DNA from 2 places in the Mesorhizobium sp. P171375 genome. Region 2 is predicted to be linked to the other one. Evidence: riboswitches for the same ligand, from Rfam matches in the RefSeq annotation. Region 2 holds a riboswitch; the other holds the start of a gene.
What was found. A riboswitch is a leader RNA that binds a small molecule or an ion and turns the genes downstream of it on or off. The one in region 2 is predicted to bind thiamine pyrophosphate.
Positions count from the first base shown of each region.

Region 1: it holds a riboswitch for thiamine pyrophosphate, as region 2 does, so the genes downstream of both, thiB (thiamine ABC transporter substrate binding subunit) here and thiC (phosphomethylpyrimidine synthase ThiC) in region 2, are expected to answer to the same signal.

Region 1 is NZ_JBYNWF010000001.1:369,560-373,920, forward strand. Features, by position in the region: gene thiP (thiamine/thiamine pyrophosphate ABC transporter permease) at 1-608, opposite strand, end outside; gene thiB (thiamine ABC transporter substrate binding subunit) at 841-1,848, opposite strand; TPP riboswitch at 1,893-2,008, opposite strand; gene ACYHH6_RS01890 (thiamine diphosphokinase) at 2,192-2,851, shown strand; gene ACYHH6_RS01895 (ABC-F family ATP-binding cassette domain-containing protein) at 2,853-4,361, shown strand, end outside.
Region 2 is NZ_JBYNWF010000001.1:2,127,722-2,132,082, forward strand. Features, by position in the region: gene thiO (glycine oxidase ThiO) at 1-146, opposite strand, end outside; gene thiC (phosphomethylpyrimidine synthase ThiC) at 143-1,978, opposite strand; TPP riboswitch at 2,081-2,197, opposite strand; gene pmtA (phospholipid N-methyltransferase PmtA) at 2,380-2,976, opposite strand; gene ACYHH6_RS10210 (DUF309 domain-containing protein) at 3,150-3,674, shown strand; partial or broken gene ACYHH6_RS10215 (MFS transporter) at 3,888-4,361, opposite strand, start outside.

The sequences.
Region 1 (4,361 bases), 1.8 Mb from region 2:
GAGGTGATGCAAAGCATGAAGACAAGGCCGGCGACGCCCGGCAGAGCCGATCGCAGCACCGGCCATTCGATCAACCGGAAGGCTGGTCTCGCCCCCATGCCGAGCTGGCTTGCCAGCCGCCATTGATCGGCAGGCACCGTGCCCAGTGCCTCAAGGAACAGCCGTGTTGCCAGCGGCAGATTGAAGAAGACATGAGCGACGAGGATGCCCGACAGGCCATAGATATCGGGCCAGCTTTGACCACCGATCGCGGCGAAGTAGCCGGCCCGGCCATAGAGCGCCAGTATGCCGAGCGCCGCGACAATGGCCGGCAGTGCCAGCGGCACGGTGAACAGTTGCAGGATGAAACCGCGGCCAAAGAAGCGCGGATGCCGCGACAGAGCACGCGCCACGAACAGCGCCGGCACGACGGAAAGCAGCGTCGAAAGGACTGCTTGCCAGAGCGTGAAGCGGACAACGCGCAGGAGATAGAGATCGAAGGCGGACGCAGCACCGCGGAGGTCGTGCGCGCCTTCGCGGATAAGCCCGGCAAAGGCGCCGCCGATCAGCAGCGCGATTGCCGCGAGCGCGACAATGCCGGCGGTGACGCGGGGGTCAGAGCGTTGCACGCCGGACCGCCCAAAAGATCTTTGGCGGGCGTCGCGTTCCTTCGCGCCCCCCTCTGTCCTGCCGGACATCTCCCCCACGAGGGGGGAGATCAGCAGTTTCCGCGCTCCGCTCAAAACGTTGGAGGTTGGCGAAAGCCGAGGCGACACCCAATCTCCCCCCTCGTGGGGGAGATGTCCGGCAGGACAGAGGGGGGCGCCGTAGAGCGGTCATCTTCCGATCATCCAGCCAAATCTACTTGCTCATCACCGCCAGCCACTCATCCACCCAAGCCTTGCGGTTGGCCGCAACCTCTTCCGGGCTGAACAGCAGCGTCTTCACCGGCTTGACCAGTTTGTCGAAGGCCGGATTGAGCGGCTTGTCGATTTTCCCCGCCGGGAACATCCAGTTGGTCTCCGGAATGACATTCTGGAATTTCGGCCCGGTCATGAAGGCGAGAAACTTTGCCGCCAGGGGGTTTTTCGCACCCGTGGTGGTGATGCCGGCGACCTCGATCTGCAGATACTCGCCTTCCTCGAAGGATGCCGCCTGGTAGCGATCGGTGTTTTCGGCCACCATGTGGTAAGCCGGCGACGTCGTGTAGGACAGCACCATTGGCGCCTCGCCCTTGGTGAACAGGCCATAGGCTTCGCTCCAGCCCGGCGTCACCGTCAGCACCTTTGGCTTGAGCTTGGCCCAGGCTTCCGGCGCCTTGTCGCCATAAACCGACTTCACCCACAGAAGCAGGCCAAGGCCCGGCGTCGAGGTGCGCGGATCCTGGATGACGATCTTGTCGGCGGCATCGCCTTCGACCAGTTCCTTCAGGCTCTTGGGCGGGTTCTTCAGCTTCTCGGTGTCATAGACGACAGCGAAATAGCCATAGTCATAGGGGACGAAAGTATCGTCGCTCCAGCCGCCCGGCACGCTGTTTTCAGCCACAGCGCCATGCGGGACAAACAGGCCGGAGGCCTTGGCCTCGGCAGTCAAATTGGTGTCGAGGCCAAGCACGATATCGGCCTTGGTCGACGCCCCCTCGAGCTTGACGCGGTTGAGCAGCGCGACGCCGTCGGCGACCGAGACGAAGTCGACGCTGCAGCCGCATTCGGCTTCGAATTCCTTCTTCACCGCAGGACCCGGGCCCCAATCGGCAGTGAAACTCTCATAGGTGTAGACGGTGAGTTTTTCCTGCGCGGACGCAGGCACGGCGAGAAGCGAAAAAGCAAGACCCAGGGCTGGGACAAGACGGGACAAAAACATGCGCATCGGCACCTCCTTCATTCGTGTTTGAAAGGAATTGAGGCGTCGGTCTGTCCGAAGCGTCTAATCCCTCCGCCGGTACAAACCGGATCAGGTTCAGCGGGTTGGCGAGACTGCCTCTCAGCCGACCCGCGAAACATCGCGTTCGGCACCCCGTTAGAGCGTTTCGACACATAGGGCCGGCCAAGGTGCCACGCAAGCGGAACTTTGCCAGAGCATGATCCGAAAAGTGGGAACCGGTTTTCTCGGACAAACGGGAACCGTTTTGTCCGGAGATCATGCTCCAACAAAAAGCTAGCCAAGGCTCGGCCTTCCGTTTCGCCGGCGGGGCTGGTAAGGGCCACCGGATATGAGCACATTCACCATCCTGCTTGGCGGCGATCTCATCCGCACGCCGCGGCTCGACCGCCAGGTCGAAGGCGCGCGCGTCATCGCCGCCGACGCCGGCATCGGCCATGCCCGGATGCTCGGCCTGATGCCGGAGCTTTGGGTGGGCGACTTCGATTCCGTGCCCGCGGAGCTTCCCGTCGATCTCGCCGCCGTGCCGCGCCAGGTATTTCCGCCCGAAAAGGACAAGACCGACGGGGAGCTGGCCATCGCCGCCGCACTGGAGCGCGGCGCCACCAGCCTGGTGCTGGCCGGCGCTTTCGGTGGCAAGCGCGCCGACCATGCGTACCTTCATCTGGCGCTCAGCCTGCGGCTGGCCGAGACCGGCACGAAAGTGCTGTTGACCAGCGGCGCGCAGGAGGGGGTTCCCTTGCTGCCGGGCAAGGCCGGCTTCGACTACGCCGACGGCACGTTGTTTTCCGTGCTCGGCTTTTCCGATCTTTCGGGCCTGACCGTGTCCAGCGCCAAATGGCCGCTCGACCATGTCGAGGTTGCCTTCGGCTCGTCGCTCACCATCTCCAACGAGGTCAAGTCAGAGAAGACCGGGGGCCGGCTCGAAATCGCACTTGGCCATGGCCGCGCGCTGTTGCTCGCTCATCCCTATCCCTTGCCTGAAAGCTGACATGGCCCCGCCCCTTCTCAACCTCGACGGGATAAGACTGACCTTCGGCGGCACGCCGCTGCTCGACGGCGCCGAACTCACCGCATCCGCCGGCGACAAGATTGCGCTCGTCGGCCGCAACGGCTCCGGCAAGTCGACGCTGCTCAAGATCGCCGCAGGGCTGATCGAACCGCAGGACGGCGAAGTCTTCCGCCAGCCTTCGGCAACGGTTCGCTATCTCCCGCAAATGCCCGACATGGATGGCTTTGCCAATGTGCGCGCCTATGTCGAGGCCGGGCTTGGGCCGGCCGACGATCCCTACCGCGCCACCTATCTGATGGAGCATCTCGGCCTCGCCGGCACGGAAAACCCCAACGACCTCTCCGGCGGCGAGGCGCGCCGCGCCGCGCTTGCTCGTGTGATGGCGCCGGAGCCTGATATTCTGCTGCTTGATGAGCCGACCAACCATCTCGATCTGTCGGTGATCGAATGGCTGGAAGAGGAGCTTGTCCGCACCTCGTCGGCGCTAATCGTCATCTCGCACGACCGTCGCTTCCTCGAACGCGTCTCGCGCGCCACCGTCTGGCTCGACCGCGGCCAGACCCGCCGCCTCGACAAGGGCTTTGGCCATTTCGAGGAATGGCGCGACCAGGTGTTGGAAGAGGAAGAGCGCGAGCAGCACAAGCTTGGCCGTCAGATCGTGCGCGAGGAGCACTGGCTGCGCTACGGCGTGACGGCGCGGCGCAAGCGCAACATGCGCCGCCTCGGCGAACTCCAGACCATGCGCCAGCGTTTTCGCGGCCATCGCGGCGCCGAAGGCTCGGCCACCATGGTGGCCAGCGACGCCGCCGAATCCGGCAAACTGGTGATTGAGGCGAAGAACGTCGAGAAGAGCTTTGGCGACGTCACGGTGGTCAAGGGCTTCTCGACCGGCATCCAACGCGGCGATCGTGTCGGCCTGGTCGGACCGAACGGCGCCGGCAAGACGACGCTGTTGAAGATGCTGACCGGCGAAATGAAGCCCGATGCCGGCTCGGTGCGGCTCGGCACCAATCTGGAGATCGCCACGCTCGACCAGAAGCGCGAGGCGGTCGATCCCCAGGAGACGCTGGCGCAATATCTCACCGACGGACGCGGCGAGAACCTCGTCATCAATGGCGAGCAGCGCCATGTCGTCTCCTACATGAAGGATTTCCTGTTCAAGCCCGAACAGGCGCGCACGCCGGTGCGTGAGCTGTCCGGCGGCGAGCGGGCGCGGCTGATCCTGGCCCGCGTGCTGGCGCGGCCGGCGAACCTTCTGGTGCTGGATGAGCCGACCAACGATCTCGACATGGAGACGCTGGAACTGCTGCAGGAACTGGTCGCCGGCTTTGCCGGCACCGTCATCCTGGTCAGCCACGACCGCGACTTCCTCGACCGCACCGTCACCAGCATCATCGCGCCGGATGGTGGCGGCCGCTGGATCGAATATGCTGGCGGCTATTCCGACATGCTGGCGCAGCGCGGCGGCACCCGGCTCGACGACCGCAAG
Region 2 (4,361 bases):
GGCGCCAACATGCCACCGGCGAACCACGACGCATTGCCCCCAAGGGCAGGCCTTGTCTCGGCAACGGTAACCGCCGCGCCGCGTGCGGCGAATTCGAAGGCGGCGGTGAGGCCGGCAACGCCGGCCCCTTTGACCAAGACCTTCATGATGGCTCACGCGGCTGAGGTATGAGCGGTGCGCCGGTCTCGTCCGCCGGCAGGTAGAGATCACCGCCCTCGCGGTATTTCGCCGCCATCGCCGCCATGCCCTCTTTCTGCGCCTCGGCGCGGATGTCGTGAGAGATACGCATGGAGCAGAATTTCGGTCCGCACATCGAGCAGAAATGCGCCAGCTTGTGCGCCTCCTTGGGCAAGGTCTGGTCGTGGAAGGACCGCGCGGTTTCGGGATCGAGCGACAGGTTGAACTGATCCTCCCAGCGGAACTCGAAGCGCGCGCGCGAAAGCGCATCATCCCTGACCTTCGCTGCCGGATGGCCCTTCGCCAGGTCGGCGGCGTGGGCGGCTATCTTGTAGGTGATCACGCCGATCTTGACGTCGTTGCGATCGGGAAGGCCGAGATGCTCCTTGGGCGTGACGTAGCAGAGCATGGCGGTGCCGAACCAGCCGATCATCGCGGCGCCGATGCCTGAGGTGATGTGGTCGTAGCCCGGCGCGATGTCGGTCGTCAGCGGTCCGAGCGTATAGAACGGCGCCTCGCCGCAGACGGCGAGTTGCTTGTCCATGTTCGCCTTGATCTTGTGCATCGGCACGTGGCCGGGGCCCTCTATCATCACCTGGCAATCCTTCGCCCAGGCGATCTTCGTCAGCTCGCCGAGCGTCTCCAGCTCGGCGAACTGCGCCGCGTCATTGGCATCGGCGATCGAGCCTGGACGAAGACCGTCGCCGAGCGAGAAGGAGACGTCGTAGGCTCTGGCGATGTCGCAGATCTCCGCGAAGTGCTCGTAGAGGAAGCTTTCCCGGTGATGGTGCAGGCACCATTTGGCCATGATCGAGCCGCCGCGCGAGACGATACCCGTCACCCGGTCGACGGTCAGCGGGATATAATGCAGCCGCACGCCGGCGTGGATGGTGAAATAGTCGACGCCTTGCTCGGCCTGTTCGATCAGCGTGTCGCGGTAGACCTCCCAGGTCAGATCCTCGGCAATGCCGCCGACCTTTTCGAGCGCCTGGTAGAGCGGCACCGTGCCGATCGGCACCGGCGCGTTGCGCACGATCCAGTCGCGGATGTTGTGGATGTTGCGGCCGGTCGACAGGTCCATCACCGTATCGGCGCCCCAGCGGATCGCCCACACCATCTTTTCGACCTCTTCCGCCATCGACGATGTGACGGCGGAGTTACCGATATTGGCGTTGATCTTCACCAGGAAATTGCGGCCGATGATCATCGGCTCGCTCTCGGGATGGTTGATGTTGGCGGGAATGATCGCCCGTCCGCGCGCCACCTCGTCACGCACGAATTCGGGCGTGACGAAATCGGGCAGTGTCGCGCCGAAAGCCTCGCCGTCGCGCTCAAGCTTGCCGTGCAGGATCTCGCGACCAAGGTTCTCGCGAATGGCAACGAACTCCATTTCGGGTGTGATGATGCCGGCGCGCGCATAGGCAAGCTGCGTCACCGCCTTGCCTGCTTTGGCCCTGAGCGGTCGGTGGCGGATGGGAAATTCCGGCGTCAGGCGTTCGCCCGTCGCGAATCCGTTGTCCTCCGGCCGGACATGGCGGCCGTCACAGTCCTCGACATCGCCGCGGGCCAAGATCCATTCGTGGCGAAGCCGAGCCAGGCCTTTTTCGATGCTGGTTTCGACAGCCGGATCGGTATAGGGGCCCGACGGATCGTAGACGGTGACTGGCGGTTCGCCGGCTGTCGGATGGACGGAGATTTCGCGCATCGGCACTTTGATCTGCGAGTGGATGGTGCCGGGCTTGTGGATCTTCCGCGAGGCGGGCAGCGGTCCCGTCGACACGGCAGGGGTGAGGGCATTCATCTTGAGGCTCCTTTGCTCATGCATTGGAGACCCAGTTCTGTGCCGGAAGGATGAAAAGACGCTTCTGTCGACCTGCCGAAACAGGACCTCGGGCGTAACTCCCGCAAAGCGCTTGCACCGTCCCTACGCCAGTATGAACTGGATCAGGTTCAACGGGTCACTGCGCCGCGAAAGCCAGCAGTATCTCAGCCCCTTGCCGGGACTCCCCTGGTGAATGCCTCAGGTTGAACGGGCCGGCGCGGCTTTGTCAAGCGCATTTGGCCCGCCCACTGTCAAATCAAACCAGGACCGCTTCGTCTTCTTGGCAGTCTGGCATCTGCCCCTGCTCTGTCCACATCCTGTTTGGGTGGAAGGCCACCACCCAGCGGAACCCTCAGAGAAGGAAAACCGTCCAGATTTGGCTAGACTGCTCGACGATAAGTCCAGAGCTGTGCCGGCGGTATGTTGCGGACGACGAAGTCATAGTGGGAAACCACGTAACGGTCTGGCATCTTGATCACCGGCGACAGAGGTCCATACGTGATCTGAATTAGAGGCCGGCCGGCAGGAATACGGGCAAGCAGATCCTCAACCAGCGCGACACGCTGTTGCATTGGAAAGCTCAACAGCGGGACTGCACTTATAACACAATCGAACTGTTCACCTTTGCGCTCACCCAGAGCTTCGTCCAGCGCAAATGCGTCGCCCAATCTGAAGTCCACATTCGGGAAGCGTTGCACCAGGCCGTCGTAGAAAATCCTGGAATATTCGACTGAAACCAGCTGGCGCGGCTTGATTCCCCTAGCCAGGATCGCCTTTGTGATGACACCGGTTCCCGCGCCAAGCTCCAGAATCGGCAATCCTGACCGTGGGTTCACCACGCTTGCCATCCGGCGTGCCGCATAAACCGAAGTGGGAATAAGGGCTCCCACGCCCTTCTTGTCCTTCTGCCAGCCTTTGGAGAATTGGACTTCTTCCTCAAACCTTTTGCCGAGCCGCTCCTTCAGTCGCAAAATCATATCTTCTCCTTGCGTCAGCCGCTTACCCAACGTCATCATTTGGCAAAGCGCGTTTTGGCCAATCTCGGCACCTTTTACAAGCCGGTTACGACCGCTTCCCTGTCACGACGCGGTCAGCATGAATTGCCCCTTAACGCACTTTCATGTTTGCTGGGTCTATGTCTCGCCCTCGCTTGCTGCCCGAAAAAAGTTTCCCGAGCTATGCGTATCTGCCCGGCAAATATCCGCATCCGGTGCGCGATCCCTTGGGCCACAGTTACCGATCAGATCCGGTGACCGTCGCCGTTGGCGAAGCGCTCGGCTCAGATGTGTTTCGATGGGGAATCGACCTTTTCAATCACGGCTACTACTGGGAAGCCCATGAAGCCTGGGAGCCTCTCTGGCAGGCTGCGAAACACAGCGCTCAGCACCGCATGTTCTTCAAGGGACTGATCCTGTTAGCGGCGGCCGGGGTGAAGATCCGCGAGGGCAAGCGGGTCGCAGCGGCGCGCCATGCGACAAGAGCTGCAGGGCTTTTTCGTCAGGTGGTGAGAGTGCCGGGCGGCCTGTGGGAGAAAGCGCTGGGAATGACACCCGCCGCGCTCGCTGAACATGCCCAAGCGATCGTAGCTTACCCGGTTGTTCCGCGGGAGCCAAAGCCTGCCCAGCCTGAGCCCGTGTTTGATTTCATACTCGCACCAGTATCCGAGAGCGTTTGATCGGCATTCAGTGGTTCAAGTGTCCAAGCTAACTTTGTCAGCAGGAAACGGGGCCTTTGAAAACCGCTCACCACCCGCATGCGTCACAAAAATAAGAGTGCAGTAAGGTTTTATAGGCAACTCGCGGCCGCTTCGATGTCGATGGTCTCGAGGGTCGGGGGCGACCGGTCGCGCTCGTAGCCAATCTATTGATGACAGAGATGCCGGCAGGCTTCAATGACGGGGATGGCGAAAAGCTGAGTGCTCGGGCTTGCGGGCCGAGCTTGTCGGCCGCTCGATGGAAAGGGTCATTTGAGGTGGGGTCTCGGCCGCGTGCAGCTGAAAGACACGCTCGTCCAGTTCCTTGTCCACTTCCGTCAGACGATGATTGAGGCGAAGGTAGTCCGTCCAGGTCGGCGTGCGGACGTTTCTGTCCAATGCATAGGCTTCTGCAGGTTCCGCTGGAGCGTCCAGTTCCGAGCACCGACGCGGCTGTGTACATGGCGCCGCTGCCGCATGAGGTCGAGGAAGGCCTCGAGATTTCTCTCGGCTATCAGATATTCGATCTTGACCCACGATCGGGCCGCTCCTCGGCTTCAAGTTGAGAGAGACAGCTGGGGCATCGAATTCCTCCAAGGGATCGGGCTCGGAGTCGCGGCGCTCTCGAAGAGGAAAGAGAACGCCGGCTGCAGCGACGATCAACAGGGC